One region of the Enterococcus gallinarum genome, then DNA from elsewhere that is predicted to be linked to it. Evidence: riboswitches for the same ligand, from Rfam matches in the RefSeq annotation. Region 1 holds a riboswitch; the other holds the start of a gene.

Region 1 (9,995 bases):
ATGTAGGCTTTCCAAGTACAGTCTTAGAATTGGTCCAATCTGGCCGTTATCCGAAAGACCGATGGTTTAAGAAGCTGACAAAGCGGGATCATGAACATGTTCGGCGAGCATTGGATGCAGTAGGTATGTGGGAAATGCGCAAAAAACGGATTGGCGAACTGTCCGGAGGGCAAAAACAGCGAATCAGTTTAGCACGTATCTTTGCGACTGATCCAGATTTATTTATTTTGGATGAACCAACGACAGGGATGGATGAGCAATCACGAAATTTATTTTATGAATTACTGCGTCACAATGCACACGATCATGGGAAATCGATTTTGATGATCACCCACGATCACGAAGATATTAAGGAGTATGCGGATCGACAAATTCGGTTGGTTCGAAAGGAGGATTCACCATGGCGTTGCTTTCATATGAATTCATGAGGCGTGCTTTTTTGGCTACAATTTTTATTGCCGGAATCGCACCGATGCTAGGTGTGTTTCTTGTGATCCGAAGACAGTCTTTGATGGCCGATACACTCTCACATGTTTCATTAGCTGGTGTAGCATTAGGCTTTTTTCTTAATTTGAATCCAGATCTCACGACCTTATTAATCGTAATCATCGCCGCGGTCATTTTGGAATATTTACGAACACTTTATCGGAGTTATTCAGAGATCTCAATTGCGATTTTGATGTCAGGCGGTTTGGCATTAGCATTGGTCCTTATGAATCTGAGTGGAGGAAACTCAGCGACCAGTATCCAATCCTATCTCTTTGGTTCCATCGTGACCATTACTCAGGATCAAGTTTGGTTTCTAGGCTTTTTATTTTTAGCTGTATTCGTTCTCTTCTTTCTATTCAAACGTCCGATGTATGTCCTGACTTTTGACGAGGATACGGCTCATGTAGACCGTTTGCCAGTGCGGATAATGTCGATGCTTTTTAATGTTTTGACAGGGATTGCTATCGCTATGATGATTCCCATCGCTGGTGCGTTACTGATTTCTGCGATTATGGTATTGCCAGCTGCAATCAGTATGCGTTTAGGCAAGAGTTTTAATGCGGTGATTTTGATCAGTGTCTTGATTGGTCTATTCGGTATGCTGTCGGGATTGACTAGCTCTTTTTATCTCGATACACCTCCAGGCGCTACGATCACATTAGTATTTATCGGTTTGTTTTTAGTCATCAATGTGGTCAAGCGTATTGTCATTCTTTTCCAACGAAAACAACGGTTAAAACGATAAGAAACGAAAATTTTTCGTTTCTTTTTTTCTTTGATTGAATGAAAAGCGAACAATTCTTTAGATTTTCAAGATAATGCTCGCATTTATACGCAAAAAGCCTTATAATAAGACGAATAAATTAAAGGAGTGGGCATGTGTGAAAATTCGTCGAAGTGAACGATTGATAGATATGACACATTATTTATTGAATCATCCGCATGAATTGATTTCATTGTCATTTTTTTCAAAACGCTATGCTTCTGCTAAATCATCGATCAGTGAAGATCTAGCGATTATCAAAAAGACCTTCAAAGAACGTGGTACGGGAACTCTCGATACAATTCCAGGTGCAGCTGGCGGTGTTTTTTTTGTGCCTGAGATTTCAAAAGAAGAAGCCTATGCCTATGTTGAAGGGTTAGCGGAACGCCTTTCTGAGCAAGATCGACTGCTGCCTGGTGGTTACGTTTATCTCTCGGATTTGCTTGGAGAACCTGAGCTACTGCGGCAAGTAGGCCGTATCATTGCTTCGAAGTATCTGGATAAACAAATTGATGCAGTCATGACTGTTGCTACTAAAGGAGTGCCAATCGCACAAGCGGTATCTTATTATTTAAATGTTCCCTTTGTGATCGTTCGGCGAGATTCTAAAATTACGGAAGGGTCAACAGTCAGCGTGAACTATGTTTCTGGGTCATCTGAACGAATCGAGAAAATGGAATTATCAAAGCGTAGCTTAAAACGCGGTTCCAAAGTCTTAGTCGTAGATGACTTTATGAAAGGCGGCGGCACTGTGAACGGTATGAAGAGCTTGATCGAAGAATTTGAAGCTGAACTTGTTGGCATAACGGTTTTTGCGGAAGCTAAATTCAAAGGAAAACGTGCTATTTCTGATTATAGTTCGCTGCTGTTTGTTGAAGACGTTGATACTCAGACGAAAACGATCTCGGTCGTGCCGGGGAATTATTTTGAAACAAAAGACTGATTTTGAATCAGTCTTTTTTAATTGGTCTAGTTGTGTTTTTCCTTATATATTGAAAACCATCCTTAGTTGGGCTAAACTGGACATATACAGAAATCAATCAGTCGGAATCGATAGGAGTGGAACACGTGGAATCACGTTTTGCAATTATACTTGCCGCAGGCAAAGGTACTAGAATGAAATCCAAGTTATACAAGGTTTTGCATCCCGTTTGCGGAAAACCTATGGTAGAACATATCATGAATCGCGTAGTGGAGACAGAACCTGATGCAATCGTAACAATCGTCGGACATGGAGCAGAAATGGTCAAGCAACAATTAGGGGACCGCAGTGAGTATGCTTTACAAGCAGAACAGTTAGGAACTGGCCATGCAGTTGTTCAAGCAGAGCCTTTCTTAAGAGAAAAACGGGGAACAACGTTAGTAATCAGTGGAGACACCCCTTTGTTAACGACTGAGACATTGAATAATCTTTTTGAGTTCCATCAGGAACAAAAAGCCTCAGCAACGATTTTAACTGCGCAAGCTGAAGATCCGACCGGATATGGTCGGATTGTACGCAATCAAATGGGTGTCGTAGAAAAAATCGTGGAACAAAAAGATGCCTCTGTGGAAGAGGCGATGATCCAAGAAATCAATACGGGAACGTATTGTTTTGACAATGAATTATTATTTGATGCATTGGCAAAATTAGATACCGATAATGCACAAGGGGAATATTATCTAACAGATATTATTGAGATCTTGAAAGCAGAAGGGAAGATTGTAGCTGCTTATCAAACGGATGATTTCAATGAGTCGTTAGGAGTCAATGATCGATTAGCGCTGGCAGAAGCGAATCGTTTGATGCGCAAGCGTATCAATCAGCAGCATATGCGCAATGGTGTGACATTGATTGACCCTGATACTACTTATATTGATGATGGCGTGGAAATTGGAGCAGACACACTGATTGAAGCTGGTGTCGTCATCAAAGGTGCAACGAAAATTGGTGAAGACTGTGTCATCACTGCATCTTCTCAAATCATAGACAGTCAAATCGGTGATGATGTAACGATCAAGGCATCTGTGGTGGAAGAAAGTCGAATCTACAACGGGGCAGATGTCGGACCAAATGCACATCTGCGTCCAAAAGCAGACATTAAAGAAAGAGCCCATATTGGTAATTTCGTAGAAATAAAAAATGCAACGATCGGTGAGGGAACAAAAGTAGGGCATCTCTCTTATGTCGGAGATGCAACGCTAGGGAAAAATATCAATGTTGGTTGCGGCGTCGTCTTTGTAAATTATGATGGCAAAAATAAATTCAAGACAGTTGTCGGAGACAATTGTTTTATCGGCTCTGGTTCGAATTTAGTGGCGCCATTGCAGATTGAGGAAGAAACCATGATCGCTGCTGGCTCTACAATCACAAAAGATATTCCTAAACATAGCATGGCGATTGCCCGAGCAAGGCAGGAAAACAAAGAAGGCTATGCAAAAAAATTGCCTTATTTGAATGAAGAAACTGCGAAATGACTTGATTTATTTAGCAAAAATGACTACTATTTACTAGGAAGAAGATTCTGGTGAACTAGTAGTCTTTTTGCCAGATGAACGCAAAGAAAGTGGAGGTTCTCATGTCAAATCATTATTTTGATCCAAGATTGAAGATTTTTTCGCTGAATTCTAATCGTCCGTTAGCTGAAAAAATCGCAGCTGCAGTAGGTGTGGAATTAGGTAAGTGTTCAGTGAACCAATTTAGCGATGGCGAGATTCAAGTTAACATTGAAGAAAGTATCCGTGGTTCACATGTCTATGTTATTCAATCCACAAGCAGTCCAGTAAACGATAACCTAATGGAGCTACTGATCATGATTGATGCCTTGAAACGTGCAAGTGCGAAAACAATCAATGTAGTGATGCCTTACTATGGTTATGCGAGACAAGACCGTAAAGCTCGTTCCCGCGAACCAATCACTGCTAAATTGGTGGCGAACATGATCGAAAAAGCTGGCGCAAATCGTATGGTTACCTTAGATCTACATGCTTCACAAATCCAAGGTTTTTTTGATATTCCTGTAGATCACTTGATGGGTGCACCATTGATTGCTAATTATTTCTTGGAAAGAGATATTCAAGGAGATGACGTTGTAGTCGTTTCACCAGACCACGGCGGAGTGACTCGTGCGCGTAAATTAGCAGAATTCTTGAAATCACCAATTGCGATCATTGATAAACGACGTCCAAAAGCAAATGTTGCTGAAGTAATGAATATCATTGGTCACGTAGAAGGCAAAACGTGTGTCTTGATCGACGACATGATCGATACGGCCGGAACAATTACTCTAGCAGCGAACGCATTAAAACAAGCTGGTGCAAAAAGTGTTTATGCTTCATGTACTCATCCTGTTTTATCAGGACCTGCTTTGCAACGGATCGAAGATTCAGCTATCGAGCACTTAGTAGTTACTGATTCAATTTTCTTGCCAGAAGATCGTAAATCTGAAAAAATTGACGAAATCAGTGTTAGTGCATTGATGGGAGAAGCAATCAAACGAATCCATGAGAATAAACCTGTTAGTCCACTGTTTGAATCAAAATTATCGATTTAAAAATGATAACCCAAAAGAAGCATCTCGTCTAGACGCGGTTGAGATGTTTCTTTTTTTATCAGAGCGAGTTTTCTTTTCTTTTTTTTATTTTGTGGTATTCTTGAAGATGACTTGCAGCAGTGCAAGCAAAATAAAATAGAATCTAATCACAAAGGGGAGTCTGAAAAGGCTGAGAATGAGAGTACTCTAAACCCTTCGTACCTGTTTCGATCATGCGAACGTAGGAATTGTGACGAGTTGAAGTGTCTAACACTTCTCCTTTGTGAATTGTGATGATTCTAAAGGAGGAGTTTTTTTGTGGGAAATGGTACAAAAATTTGGATAGAGGGAACGATTATGGCGGCACTGGCGATGGTACTATCGCTGATTCCTTTAGACTTTGGAAGTAGTTTTTCAATTTCTTTAGGACAGATTCCATTAACAATATTTGCTATCCGTAGAGGCTGGAAGCCAGGATTAATGGCCGGATTGGTTTGGGGATTGCTGCATTTCCCATTAGGTAAAGTCTGGTTTTTGAGTGTTCTTCAAGTATTGATTGAGTACCCATTTGCTTTTACATTTGTTGGTTTTGCCGGACTTTATGCAAATAAAATTCATTTGGCGATTAGAAATGGTTCGAAGGGTAGCGTGCAACGACTACTTGTACAAGCAACATTCACAGGCGCATTTGCTCGTTATTTTTGGCATTTCCTTGCCGGTTGGGTTTACTGGGGCGCATATGCTCTCTGGGGGATGAAACCTTGGCTTTTCTCTCTGGTAATGAATACCGCCAGCGGACTTGCTACGGCAATCGTCACGGCAATTATCTTACTAATTGCTTATCGAACATCCCCAGAGGTATTTGTACCTAAGGACGATTATTTAAATCGGACTGCGTAAAAAAAGACTTGTTCTCCAAAATCAAAATAGGAGAGCAAGTCATTTTTTATCGATAAAACCAAAAGCTAGATCATCTTGATCCAATTCCAACTGCCATTCTTTTTTATTTGCAAAGTAGCGAAGCGTTGCCACTTGATAGTCTTCTTTCAGAGAGAGGTGACTATTTTTGAGCCCAGATTCCTCGACTAAGTAAATCGGGATTGTGTAGGTTTTATCGACCAATTGTTCTTGATGGAAACATAAGATGATTCCTTCCTGCATGACCCCCCGCAAGTCTTTGAGAAGATTTAAATCAAGTTTAGAGACCGGAGTAGGCTTTTTGAAGAAAGAAAGTCGATCATTTATTTTTTCTAGAACGATGTGCGTGATTTTGTCAGCTAAAATTCGGTAATATTCTTCCAGGTAGCGGTAGTAAACACGGGAACGCTGATCTTTGAGGTCGAAATAAACAAAGTTGTTTTGCAGTTTGTAGAAAAACGGAGAATGAAGATGCGTTTTCATATGCCCAAAATATAACAATTCTGAAATTTCTAGCGGTGTTAGCTCCTTTACCATTTCTAAATCATTAAAGTCGATCCATTTGATTTCTTCTGTGATCCGTCCGCGGTTGAGTTGTTGAAAGAAAAGGTGGACATCTTCAATGCCTCGGATAATCTTTAGCCCTGTATGCGACTCAAATTCACCAAATTCACTAGAGGGATCAAGCAACAACAGATTTTTTGGCTGGTGAACGATGCTCTTGTTGAAATCTTGAGCATCCACTCCGCGAGTCGAAACGGCATTGCTGGTTGTATCAATATGTACATAAATCGTGTTCGACATGCCAATTAATCCCTCCCTGATAATAAGTTCATTCTACAATAAAGTGTATCAAATTGCTTGTATCTTTTCGTTTAAAGTTATATTACAAAATAACGGAAAAAACAATTTTTAAGATTACGTTTTTTTATGAAGCAAAAAACTTTGCTTTTTTATTAAAAAAAATCCAAAATTGGCGCTTCTGCAATGATTTTGTTATGATAGGAGTAATAAAAATTGGAGACGAAAAACGATGAAAAAGAAACGAACTTTGTTCCATTGGCTCTCGAATCTATTTTTGGTCCTTTTGTTATTGATTGGTCTTGCTTTGATTTTTAATAATCAAATCAAAAATTTTCTGATCAAACACAACGGAGATGCTTACGCAGTTTCCGAGATCTCTAGAGCCGATGTCAAAAAAAATATGGAGGCAGATACTACTTTTGATTTTGATGCCGTTGAACCGGCCAGCTCAGAAGCAGTTCTTAAAGCGCAACTAAGTAACAGCACATTACCAGTGATCGGTGGTGTTGCGATACCTAGCGTAGCGATTAATTTGCCGATTTTTAAGGGGTTATCGAATGAAGCTTTGCTATATGGAGCAGGAACTCTTAGCCCAACACAAAAAATGGGCGAAGGAAATTATGCACTAGCTAGCCATCGTGCGCAGTCGCCAGACCTTTTGTTCACACCTTTAGATGATGTGGCTATTGGCGCAACAATTTATATTACGGATTTAGAAAATATTTATACATATACAGCAACTTCAACCGTGCGGGTTCAACCAACAGATGTTTATTTATTGGATGAAGTAGCAGGGAGAAAAATGATCACATTAATTACATGTGGTGAAATGGGTGGAGTAACCAGACGTGTGGTTCAGGGTGATCTTGAATCGGTTACACCAGTTGCTGATGCGACAGACGAGATGCGGGCCGCATTCAATATGGAACAGCGGACTTTTTAAATGATAAGAATACCACGAATGATGTCAGAAATTTTCATTGATCATCCGTGGTTTCTTTTTTGCATTTGAGGAGGAGTCGGATGAAGACAACAAAAATTTATTTTTCTGATTTATATGTATCCCAAGATGTGTTTCAACAAAGCCGACTAGTTTTCCCTTTTTTTTCTAGTCATTCGGAGGCGCGAGCCGCTTTTCAATCAGTGGTCAACGAACAGGGGTGGCGATTGACGAGTCAACACGGCACAGTCTATCTGTCTTGTGTCCATGAAGGGCCGCTTCTGACCATTCAGAATTTGTTGCAGGTGCCAAGTGATGCATTTACTTGGGAGACACTTGTTTCGATGACTGAGAGTTTTGCTAGAAGCCGTTTCGTAGACCAGATACTTTGGGAAATGACAAGAAACCCCATCATGGATCAGTGGTTTGTGGGACGTGGATATGGTAGGGTGACACAGGGGTACCACAAGCAACTGGACTACCATACAGCTTTCGTCCTAGGTGGAGGAGGCGCCCATGGCGCCTATCAAATTGGCGTATGGCAAGCGCTGAAAAAACATGGAATCATATTTGAGTGGGTAGCGGGGACGTCAGTTGGTGCATTGAATGGTGCATTGGTTTTAATGGACGATATTGAAGCTGCTGAGCAATTATGGACGAATATTTCTAGTGAACAGGTCCTCCAATACCCAAAAGCTGCTGCTAAAAAAGAAACCTTATTAGATATGATGGAGCAATTACGCTCACTCGTAAAGACAGCACTTAAAGACAATGGTGCGAGTACAAAACCATTAGCACAGCTGTTAGCAGCGACTTTTGATGCAGAAAAATTTAATGCCAGCAAAAGCCAGCTCTTACTTTGTACGACTCGTCTGCCGGATTTCAAAGAGGTTGTTTATCAGTTTGATTCCAGCAAAATTGATTATAGTTTGCAATGGTTGCTAGCATCAGCGTCTTTTTATCCAGCAATGCAGGCACAATTGATTGATGGGATCTATTATATTGATGGAGGGTACCGCAACAATCTGCCAATTGATGTAGCCATTGAGCGAGGCGCTACAGAAGTCATTGCCGTCGATGTCCAAGGGCCTGGAATCAATAAGAAGGTTCAGGTCTCAGAATCAATTGCGCAGATTCAAATTGCTTCACCTTGGACTCTAGGTAGTTTTTTGATTTTTGATGCCAAACGTTCTCTAGAAAACATGACTCTTGGGTATTTAGAAACGATGAAATACTTTGGCAAGTTCAGTGGCTATTGGTATACTTTTGATGAAGAGGTCTTCAACGATTCGTGGAAGCCATTCGTTCATTTGCTTCGACAAGATGCACCGCGATTGTACGCATTTATGAAAAAAAAGGAATTTTGGAAGAAAGTGCGTAAGTTATATCAGCAAGAGGTCCCCTTGGAAATTTGTGGGCGCGTCTTTTTTGAATGCATAGGCAGATTACTACATCTTACACCGACCGTCATTTATACAAAGGAATCTTTCCTGCAAGCGATACGTGAGAAAATCATGGCAGAACCAACGAAAGAAACAGAAGTATGGTCAGTGTCAGAATGGTTGTATTACTATCGCGAACAGTTCTTTTTGTTATCTGAACAAAAACGGTTCTTGTTTTTCTATCGAACCCAACAAATTGAAACACCGGCATTTCAGCAGATTCGTGCGCGGTATCCAGAATTGGCTGTGCTGTCAGCCTATCTGGCTTATTTTTTAAAAGGAGAGGAACACAATGGATAATTTTTCTTATGAGATCGTAGAGGAGATCGCCGTTCTTTCGGAAAATCCTAAAGGGTGGCGTAAAGAGCTTAATTTAGTCAGCTGGAATGGTCGCCCGCCTAAGTTTGACTTGCGTGACTGGAGTCCAGGACATGAAAAAATGGGTAAAGGCTTAACGTTATCAAATGAAGAATTCACCGAATTGAAAAAAGCACTGCTTTCTATGTGAAAGGAAGAAATGAATGAAAAGCATGACAGGTTTTGGAAAAGGGAATGGAGAAACAGCTGATTATCAAATAGAGATTGAGATTAAAAGTGTCAATCAGCGATTTATGGATTTGCAGTTGCGCATGCCCAAACAATTGAATGATTTGGAAGCACTAATTCGACAAGAAGTCAAAAAAGTATTACAGCGTGGTCGGGTGGAGCTTTATCTGACATTGAACGAAAAGAATGCGGCTCATAAAGAAGTTATAGTCCAATGGGATTTATTGGTGCCTTTTTTGAAGCAGGTCGAAGAAGAAGCTGCTCAAAGGTTGGATATAAAAGAGCTGTCGAAAAAAAATCTTTTGGAAAAATTAATCGTCCATGAAGCATTTCTTGATATCCGAGAAAAACAACAAGAAGATACCCAGTTAGAGCAAGGTGTGTTAGATGCTTTATCTCAGGCTCTAACAGCTATCGATCAAAGCCGTGAAATTGAAGGACAAGGGATTTATCAAGTGTTAAAAGAAAATCAGCAGCAATTACTTGGTAAAATCATGGAATTACAGACGTTTATTGCCGTTTATGAAGCCGATCATCGCCAACGTTTTGAGAAAAAGCTGACGGAATATTTAGGCGAGCAA
Region 2 (9,995 bases), 1.2 Mb from region 1:
GATTGTCGGCGATGCAATCACTTATTTTGTGAATCAAGGGGAACAAATATACACGCGGCGAATTGCTGCAATTGATCAAAATGAGCAAGTGATGTATACGATCGGAGACAATCAAGACCACATGGAAACGACCAAAATCAGAAAAAGTCAATTACTTGGCCAACCTTTGTTCCATTTGCCTCGAATCGGTCATCTAGTCACGAGTGAAACTGTTTCTATTGTAAAAAAGCTTTATTTGGTTTTCACCATTTATATTACAGCAACCACTTTTTTGGTGATGATTTCTCAGATCAAACAAGGGAAACGAATGGTAATGTAAGTTCCACTAATCAATAACAAATACCGCAAACAAGTTCAGCAAGTGCTGTCCTGTTTGCGGTATCTTTTTGTTTAGAATCAGATTTGTTGTTTATTCTATCCCTTTTTTTAGCTTCATACTGGAAGCAAGGTAAGGATCAATCCAGCGCCAAGAAGTCCAAGTCCAAACAACCAATCCTTAAGGGTGACTAAATAATTCACTGCATAGGTTCGAGGTGCATCACCGACAAATCCGCGAGATTCCATGGCTGCAGCTAGAAGTTCTGACCAGCGGATCGATTTGACCATCAGTGGAATCAGTGGTTTTAAGGATAGTTTGGAATAAGTGATTCCTCGAGATTTCAGACTAAACTGGATGTTGCGGTACTCTTTAGGAATCATAGGTGCCATATGAAAGGCTGCCATTAAGCCATAAGCAAAAACAGGAGGCAAGCGAAGTTGCTGTTGTAAAGAATAGATCAGCTCTGTTAGTGAGGTCGTAGCGGCAAAGACACTTCCTAATGTCCCAAAACAATAAACGCGACTGGCGAGACGAATGCCATAGGCATATGCCGCTGTCGTGCTGCCGTTTTGACCTTCTTGAAAAAATAATAGCCCGGTAAAAAAGATCCCGACTGCACTTAAAGACAAGAGAAAAAGTAACTTGAGCAATTTTTTCAGAGGCAGATAAACCAAGAGCAGCAACAAGAAAAATAAAGTCAAACTGCTATTTAGCAACAAATTATTTTGAAAAGAGACGAGCAAAGCCAGCGCGGATAAAGTCAGCAGCTTGACTGTTGGGTTTCGGTACTTCATTGGAAGACTCCTTTACAAAATGATTGAAATCGAATGTTCGGTCACAAAAATCTGACAGAAGGCGCAAATCATGGCTAATGATGAAGACCAGTGTACCGCTGGCCGCTTTGTCTGCCAATAACGACATCAATTGCCAAGACTGCCGCAAATCTTGTCCATAGGTTGGCTCATCAACAAGCAAAATCGGGATTTCACGATCGATCAAACAGGCAACAGCTAATCGCCGTTGTTGTCCTTGGCTTAATAGGAAAGGAGAATCTTCCTGTTTCTCCCATAGTCCCAATTGGTTCAGCTTTTCAGAGAGATCCTCTCTTTCTTGACCATTAGCTAATTCTTGTGCCACGGAGGAAGCTAGAAACTGATCCTGCGGGTTTTGCATGACCCAGCTCATCCGATCAAAAGGACGACTGCGAGAGGTCAAGCATTGCTCTTGGTAATAGATTGTTCCATCATAGGGAACTTGCTGCAACAGGGCTTTAAAAAAGGTTGATTTTCCTATCCCGCTTTTTCCTGTGATGCCTATTCGTTCTCCGGTCGAAAAGACTTCGTCTTTGATCAGCAGAGAATGTCTGCCAATTGGCAAACGAAAATTTACAAACCGCAAGAGGGGCTGCGGCTCAATAGGAGTGGGGGACGGTTTAATCATAGTTTGTCTTAGCTGCTCTTCTTGCTCTAAAAGCAACTGAGAAGGAACCGACTGAAAAGCATCTGTTAATAGGAGCCATTCCTGCACCCAGTCAGCGACCGGTGCTACTTGATGGTCGATTAAAAGAATTCCGATTTTCTTTTTTTGTTGAATTTCTGTTAATTTTTCAATCAATGATTGGGCGGTCAGCGAATCGAGATTAGCGAAAGGTTCATCTAATAGAAGATAGCGGCTTTCTAAAACAAGACAGCATGCTAACGCTACTAGTTGTTTCTCCCCACCTGAGAGGGTTGTCAGCACTCGATCTTCTAAATGACGAATCTCGCAAAAATCGAGTGCTGTCTCAATACGACGAGTCATTTCGTTTAATGGAATGGCTCTGTTTTCCAAACAAAATAACAGCTCTTCTCGGGGAGTTCGCATACAAAACTGCGTATCGGGATTTTGAAACATCAAACTAACGGATGCAATCCGTTGTACAGGGGATAAATCAGTAAAATCTTTCTCATCGATCACATAGTGTCCAGATTCGAACCCTTGATCCGACAAACCGGCTAATAAGCGAAAAAACGTACTTTTTCCTGAACCAGAAGGACCATAGATCCCTTTGATTTCCCCAGGAGCTAATTCAAAGGTAGCGGTAAGTTTTTGCTCATCAATCGTAAAGACACAGGAGTCTAGTGCTAAACTCATTCTTTCACACGGCTTTGTTTGAAGCGAGTATGTTGAGCAATCGGATAGCTATTCAAAACCCCCATTTTTGCTAAGTGATCACAAACCACTTTAACAAGGACAGCTGAAAAAAGGAGCGCGGAAAGCAGACGGATCACGAAAATAGTCAGCAGTAATTGCCACTTTAAATCAAGAAAGCTGGAACGGATCATGCCCCAAATAAAACTGGTGACAGTCGCTCCCAAAGCTCCCAGGATCAAAGAAGACCAGCCGAATTTTCGATAGCGAAAAGCGGCAAAGCCAGCCTCTGTGCCGATTCCTTGAAGAAAGCCGCTGACAAAGATAATTGGACCATAAAAGTTACCCATGAAAACCTCCAACAAAGCGGCGATCATTTCAGTAATCGTGGCTGCACCTGGTTTTCTTAGTACGTAACCGGCAAATGCAGACGCCATAAACCAAATCCCAAAGAGAAATTCATTCGCTAGAATGGCGAGGCCAAATGGAGTTAACAAGGTGCTGAGTAAAACCCCCAAGTGAACGGCCCCTAAATAAACGACACCGAATACGAGAGAAACGATGCCTACCATGATCACATCCTTTAATTGCCACTTACTCATGCAAAGAGGCCTCCTTCAACGAGGGACTATTGACTGAAACGGTTCCTTCAAGAACATAATGAGGCAGCTTTTCGTGTGCATAGGCCAGTGCTTGTTCAAAATAGGCGAATAATTGAGCGGCTGTGCCAGATAGCAGCGTCACGTAATGGGCCGATTGCGGTTGTAAGCCCATGGCATCCGCCAACGAGACGATATGCGCAATTTCTTCCATATAATCTTCACGTCCAAAGACATAAAAAGAATATTTGCACTGAACGATGAACGTACCTTTTGCAGTAATTTGCTGATGATTTGGCCGTTCATGCTTGCCGCTGAGAAAGGCATCACCAGCCAGATCTCCTGGACAGCCTTTCGAAAAAGTGAACTCACCGACCAAATGTGTTTTTGGGTCATAGGCATTGACAAAAAGAGCTACTGCCGCATCAATCACACTGGCAGCTTCACCACGGTAGAGTGTACTGAAAAGATCTGTCTGCTGCCAAACGGCTGTGGTATCGGTCTCTTTGATGCTTCGAAGAATGTGAGAGGCAAAATCATCTTTCATTGGATAAAGACTGATGCGGCATCCCGTGATATCGATTTGATTCATTGAACAATTTTCCATAGTATTCTTCCTTTCGAATGATTTTCTGTCTACAAAAAAAGCGTTCCTCCTTTTCTATCCACGGGTAGACAGAAAAATGGGAACGCGAAATAAGCTGCGCAACCACTTCCCTACGTTGGTATTAACCAAATCAGGTTCAAAGGGACCAGACAAACTGTCTATCTCAGCATAAAGCGCCCCTAGTGGATAATTCGATTCAATTACTTTCTGAGTGTAGCACAGACGATTTGAAAGAACAAGTCAGACAGCGCGAGCAAAAAGACAAATGAATCACTGCAGATATGAAAGAATAGACATATAAAAAAACATCTTTTTAGGTGTTGACAGATTGTTTTCCCTTGTGTAAAGTAAATAATCGAAAGTAAAACGTAAGTGTTACGATTTGTGTAAAGTAAATCGTAACAGGCTCTCTGATGTTTTTTTAGGAGAAATGGTCGTTTTGCTAAATCAAAAAGGGGTGCTGGTAAAGAGATGAAGAAATTTTTAAAAATAACAGGTATTTCGCTTTTGGCTCTAGGGTTGGCTGCTTGCAGTGTGACAAAGGAATCAGCGAATGAACAGACAGAACAATCAAGTGATCCAACGATTCAAGTCCTCGCTAGTTTTTATCCTATGTATGATTTTACTCGCAATGTGGTGGGAAATGAAGGCAATGTCGAATTGTTGATGCCGGCAGGAACAGACTCACATGATTATGAACCATCGGCTAAAGATATGGCAAAAATCCAAGAAGCGGATGTCTTTGTTTACAATAATGAGAACATGGAAATGTGGGTTCCTGCCATTGAATCTACATTGAAAGAAGGAGATGTCACCGTTGTGAAAGCTACGGAGGGGATGGTGTTGCTGCCGGGTGATGAAGAGCATGACCACGATCACGAGCACGATCATGAAGAAGGGCACTCTCATGAATTAGATCCTCATGTCTGGCTAGCACCAAGCCTTGCAATCAAACAAGTAGCAAGCATTCGTGATCAGCTAAGCAGGGCTTATCCAGAAAAGAAAGCTGCTTTTGAAAGGAATGCTGCGGCCTATTTAGAAAAATTGCAGTCATTGGATGATTCTTATCAGTCAGCATTTAAGAATGCCAAGCAAACGCATTTTGTCACCCAGCATGCTGCTTTTGGCTACCTCGCTTTGGAATACGGACTGACACAAGTTCCGATTGCCGGACTGTCTCCCAATGAAGAGCCTTCAGCGGCACGTATTGCTGAGTTGAAGCATTTTGTAGAAGATACCGGGATCAAGACGATTTACTTTGAAGAAAATGCCAAAGACAGTATTGCCAAAACACTGGCAACAGAAGCTGGTGTCGATTTATCCGTTTTGAATCCGCTGGAAGGATTGACACAGGAACAAATGGATCGTGGGGAAGATTACATTTCCATCATGGAACAAAACCGAGACGCATTGATGCTGACTACTTCACAAGCCAATGAGAAAGAAGTGAAAGAAGCAGAGAAAGAAAAAACCGTTTATAATGGGTATTTCGACGACGCAGATGTTCAAGACCGCTCACTCACGGACTGGAAGGGACAGTGGCAATCGGTCTATCCTTATTTGACAGACGGCACGCTGGATCAAGTTTTTGACTACAAAGCAAAACAGAATAAAAGCATGACGGCCGAGGAATACAAAGACTATTATACAACTGGCTACCAAACAGATGTTGCAGAAATTACGATCACAGGAGATACGATGGCATTTACCTTTGAAGATGGCACAACCAAGAAAGCAACCTATCAATATGTAGGCAAAAAGATCTTGAATTACCAAGCAGGGAATCGCGGCGTCCGTTATTTGTTTGAATCAAAAGATAACGATGCAGCCTTCAAATATATTCAATTTAGCGATCACTCGATTGCACCAACTGATTCCCATCATTTTCACCTTTATTTTGGCAATGAAAGTCAAGAAGCATTATTGTCGGAAATGGATCATTGGCCAACGTTCTATCCGACTGATCTGTCTGGATTAGAAATTGCACAGGAAATGCTTGCTCATTAAAAAAAAGATTGACAATTACTGCTCTTTTCGTCAAAGTTAAACTGATAGAAAGGAGCGGTATTTTTTTGGAAAAAACATTGAAAAAATTAGCAAAAGTAATCGATCACATGATGGATCATGTCGCGTTGTTCGGCGGTCCGAGTGTTGTCAGTAATGATGATTTAGATCATTACTTAGATCCGGTTTTTTATTTGATTTTTTGTGCAGAACAAAAGACGAATAAAAGAATGCTGACAGACAAAGAGTTTGTCGAATGGGTCTATACGGAAATGATGCCTCAAGAGATTCCTTATGATTTGAATTTCCTCCCCTTTGCTAAATTAGCTATTGAAGATTTTTATTATTGCATGTATAAAGAACAGCACATCACAAAAGAGCAATACCAAGAGATTATCTTTGTTCTTGCAGAAAAACAGCCTGTGTTTTACTCTCGCATGTCAAAACCGCATTTCTGGTCTTCAGAAAAGAAAGCGGCAATGCTAGAGATGCTTCATGATGTCGAACCGGAAGATCATGATTTGGTTCCGATCGAACATCCCTATGAAAATCAACGATCGCCAAAAATCGTCCCTTTTCCAATAAAAAAAGTTCCTGAAGCTAGCGAAGAAAGAATCGCTGCATATCAAATCCGTATTGATTTGGAAGGTTTCAAGCCGCCGATTTGGCGAAGGATGCTCATTCCTGCAGGCATTAGTTATGAACAACTCCATAATATGATCCAAATTGCTTTTCAATGGCAGGATTCACAGCTCTACCTTTTTCTTGCCGGCAATAATTCAATCGATGTGCCGAACACGGAACCTACAAATGCATTAGTGATCGACCATGATTTCCAAACCTGCCAAACACTGACCTACATTTATGACATGGGTGCTGACTGGACCCACAAAATAAAAATCGAGAAAATACTGACGGCTGCTGAAGCAGGTGAAACAGTCACGCCTGATTGTCTAAAAGCGGTTGGTGATGTGCCAAACGAAGAGCAACCAGAGGAACAAAGAGAATCAGTGAATGTTGAAACAATCAATGAAGAACTCCGGGATTACTGGGAATCTGATCCGTCCGACTAATTTTTTTCTCGGAATAAGTGCAATAATCGATTCATACGATGGTGTGACGAATCTGTTTAACAGTTCGTGACATCTTTTTTGATTGATCCTTGTTTGATTAAGGTGTTGACCATTCATGAACTACATCAAGCTAGCTGATATAGAAATACTCATTTCTGTGGCGACACGCCTGGTTTGATACAGATTCTATTTTTTTAACTCTAGAGCCAATGATTCAACAGATTGATTTTCGAGTACATTCGAGTACAATAGTTCGTAATGATACTGGACAAGCGACGATGCTCTATCTGCTGTGAGGTGCATCTTTCAATCGCTCTAGAAGATGGGCTATCTGTTCTGGCGACAGCTGAGAGCAAGTGAGGGGAGTTTTTATGAAAAAACGAGAATTTATCGTTCAAGATTTACTTAGTAAAATTTATCAGGAAGAATTTATTGAAGGAAAATTACCGAATCAAAGAGAACTTGCCAGAAATTATGGCGTTTCCCGCTTTACGATTCAACAAGCAATCAAAAATTTAGAAGAAATCGGCATCGTTCGTGTGGTCCAAGGATCGGGAATCTTTATCCATGAGAAGTGGGTCAAAAATCCCATGATCTTTAATTCCTTGACACGGACTCCTTACGATCGGATCCACTCCAAAATGATTTCTTTGAGTAAAGCACCCGCTACCCCAGATGAACAAAAAATCTTTCAGTTAGCAGACAATGAAGAAGTTTGGACCTTTGAACGGGTGCGAATCGTCAATTATAAGATTGAACAGCTAGAAACGTCGAAGCTACCGGTAGGATTATTTCCTAATGTCACTCAAGAGGTAGTAGAACATTCAATTCAGCGCTATGTTGAGAGTTGCGGATATCGGATTTCCCACTACATCAGCAGTTATACCCCGATTGCGACTTCAATGGCCCAGTCGGCAATCTTGCTGTGCAAACGGGGGACCCCAGCGATGCAAATCACGAATCGGGCAATTTTGGAAGATGGGCGGGTCTATGAATTCAGCAACATCGTCGCCATCGACTATGCAGTCACCTATATTCGACCTTTCGATCGAGAAATCCATCGTTCACGCATCGATTGATCGGCAGAGGAAGAGCCACAAATTTCCTAGACGATAAATCAAAAAAACTCAGAGCTCTGATTCAACAATTTGAGTCAGGCTGCTGAGTTTTTTAGGATTATTATTTAAGGTGTGATTAGTGTACCATCCGGCGTTCTGCTTTGTGTCCACTCATGGGGGCGGTAAACGACCGGAAAATCAGCCGCAGCTTCTTCATCAAATGTAATACCGATCCCGCTTTTTTCCATTGGATAGAAGAAGCCGCCTTTGGGTTGGGGACTGCCAACAAACACGGATTGGGTATTTGCCGGCAACTCGATCGTTTCTTGGATCGCGGCATTGTGCAGATGGATATTCAAATGCGTATTGACTGCCAAGCCGACTGGACTGATATCAGAAGGCGTATGCCAGGCAATTCGAACCCCCATCGCATCGCAAAAATGAGCTAGCTTCAATGCTGGCGTAATGCCGCCAATCTGTGATACATGAGCCCGCATGAAATCGATCTGCCGATTTTTGACTAGTTCTTGCCATTCCATTGGATTATTGAACAATTCACCTGTTGCAATGGGGGTTGCTGACTGACTGCGTAATTGTGTCAGCCAGTGATTTTGGTCAGGCGGCAGAATATCTTCCAAGAAAAAGAGCTGATAAGGTTCTGCTGCTTTGGCAAACTGAATGGCTTGATTCGGATGGAGGCGTTCATGAACATCATGCAGCATTTGAAATTGGTTGCCATATTTTTCTTTGATCGCTGCGAACATCTTCAAAGTCGTTTCCATATAATCTGTCTGATCAAAGTAAGAGCCGGAGATTGGTTCTTCGGGTGTTTGCAACTGGCTTGGATTCCCGCCATAGAACCCGAGCTGGCAACGAATATAGCGATAGCCGGCTGCCAAAAAACGATCGATTTCGTGATAGAGATCGTCTAAATTATCTGCTACCGCATGAGTATAAGCAGGGATCGCGGTTCTTGCTTTTCCCCCCAGCAGTTGATACAGAGGCATATCAGCTAACTGTCCCTTGATATCCCATAATGCCATATCAACACCAGAGATGGCATTGTTTGTGATTGGACCGTTGCGCCAATAGGAATTGACATTCATGACTTGCCAGATGTCTTCGATTTCATTCGCGTCTCTACCCATCAGAAGGGGACGTAAATATTCGTCAACGACTGTTTTGACTGCTAAAGGACGAAATTGAAACGTACTACAGCCTAGTCCGGAAATTCCTTTATTGGTTTCTACTTTAACGACAACAAGGTTATGGCGATCAGGTTTGATCGCAAAGGATTTGACGTCGGTGATGATCGTTGGTGTCATTTTATTCACTCCAATTTTTGTATCTAGTTGATATAGCCATTGAAACACGCAGAGCAACCGCTGTCAATTTGGTCCAAAAAAAGATGACTATGGCTCATAAAACCAGTCCAATTTTAGATAGATTCTTATTTATTTGTTGATACATAGCCTTTTTAGTCGGTTTTTTTAATAAAAGGACTGGTTTTACAAGCGGGTGCAGCCATGCTACTATGTGTGTGAAAACGGACCCACTTGAAAAGGCGCCTCAAGATTCAAGTCCGTTAGCAAACAACAGGAGGAAAAAATGATGATGAAAGAAGACATCGTAAAACAGATCATAAAAGATGTTGGTGGATCCGAGAATATCAATAATGCTTGGCATTGTATGACGCGGCTTCGTTTTGATTTGAAGGATGAAAAGAAAGTTGACTATACTGCTTTAGAAAAAATACCTAAAGTGGTGGGAACGAAATATCAAAGCAATCAGCTCCAAGTGGTGATCGGTACAGATGTAGCGGATTATTATGCTCCATTAGCCAAAGAACTTGGTTTGGATGAAAAGAGTCAAGAGTCTTCAGAGAAAAAAGGCGCTGTCTCGTTGTTTATGGATACAGTCTCCGGTGTATTCGGACCAATTGTTCCAGCAATCGCTGGGGCAGGAATGATTAAAGGGTTGATGGCAGGATTGGTTGCCTTAAATGTGATTTCCAATCAAACAGATACGTATTTAGTCATTGATATGATCGCCAGCGGCGTATTTACCTTCTTGCCATTTTTTGTTGCTGCTTCTGCTGCGCGCATCTTTAAAACGAATCAATACTTGGCAATCGCCATTGCTGCAACATTACAATTTCCAACGATGACGAATGCAGTTGCTGAAGGCAATATTTCGGCCTTTCGA

What was found. A riboswitch is a leader RNA that binds a small molecule or an ion and turns the genes downstream of it on or off. The one in region 1 is predicted to bind thiamine pyrophosphate.
Region 2: linked by a shared signal. The riboswitch ahead of HED61_RS09120 (Ykof family thiamine-binding protein) and the one ahead of thiT (energy-coupled thiamine transporter ThiT) in region 1 are both predicted to bind thiamine pyrophosphate.

Annotation. Positions count from the first base shown of each region.
Region 1 is NZ_CP050816.1:625,834-635,828, forward strand. Features, by position in the region: gene HED61_RS03025 (metal ABC transporter ATP-binding protein) at 1-428, shown strand, start outside; gene HED61_RS03030 (metal ABC transporter permease) at 401-1,234, shown strand; gene purR (pur operon repressor) at 1,371-2,195, shown strand; gene glmU (bifunctional UDP-N-acetylglucosamine diphosphorylase/glucosamine-1-phosphate N-acetyltransferase GlmU) at 2,321-3,709, shown strand; gene HED61_RS03045 (ribose-phosphate diphosphokinase) at 3,811-4,785, shown strand; TPP riboswitch at 4,928-5,029, shown strand; gene thiT (energy-coupled thiamine transporter ThiT) at 5,122-5,664, shown strand; gene HED61_RS03055 (hypothetical protein) at 5,704-6,486, opposite strand; gene HED61_RS03060 (class A sortase) at 6,716-7,429, shown strand; gene HED61_RS03065 (patatin-like phospholipase family protein) at 7,510-9,168, shown strand; gene HED61_RS03070 (YdbC family protein) at 9,161-9,376, shown strand; gene HED61_RS03075 (YicC/YloC family endoribonuclease) at 9,390-9,995, shown strand, end outside.
Region 2 is NZ_CP050816.1:1,846,804-1,856,798, forward strand. Features, by position in the region: gene HED61_RS09100 (signal peptidase I) at 1-319, shown strand, start outside; gene HED61_RS09105 (energy-coupling factor transporter transmembrane component T) at 433-1,113, opposite strand; gene HED61_RS09110 (ATP-binding cassette domain-containing protein) at 1,040-2,452, opposite strand; gene HED61_RS09115 (ECF transporter S component) at 2,449-3,051, opposite strand; gene HED61_RS09120 (Ykof family thiamine-binding protein) at 3,044-3,655, opposite strand; TPP riboswitch at 3,746-3,846, opposite strand; gene HED61_RS09125 (zinc ABC transporter substrate-binding protein AdcA) at 4,127-5,662, shown strand; gene HED61_RS09130 (plasmid pRiA4b ORF-3 family protein) at 5,728-6,732, shown strand; gene HED61_RS09135 (GntR family transcriptional regulator) at 7,104-7,811, shown strand; gene HED61_RS09140 (enolase C-terminal domain-like protein) at 7,916-9,115, opposite strand; gene HED61_RS09145 (glucose PTS transporter subunit IIA) at 9,402-9,995, shown strand, end outside.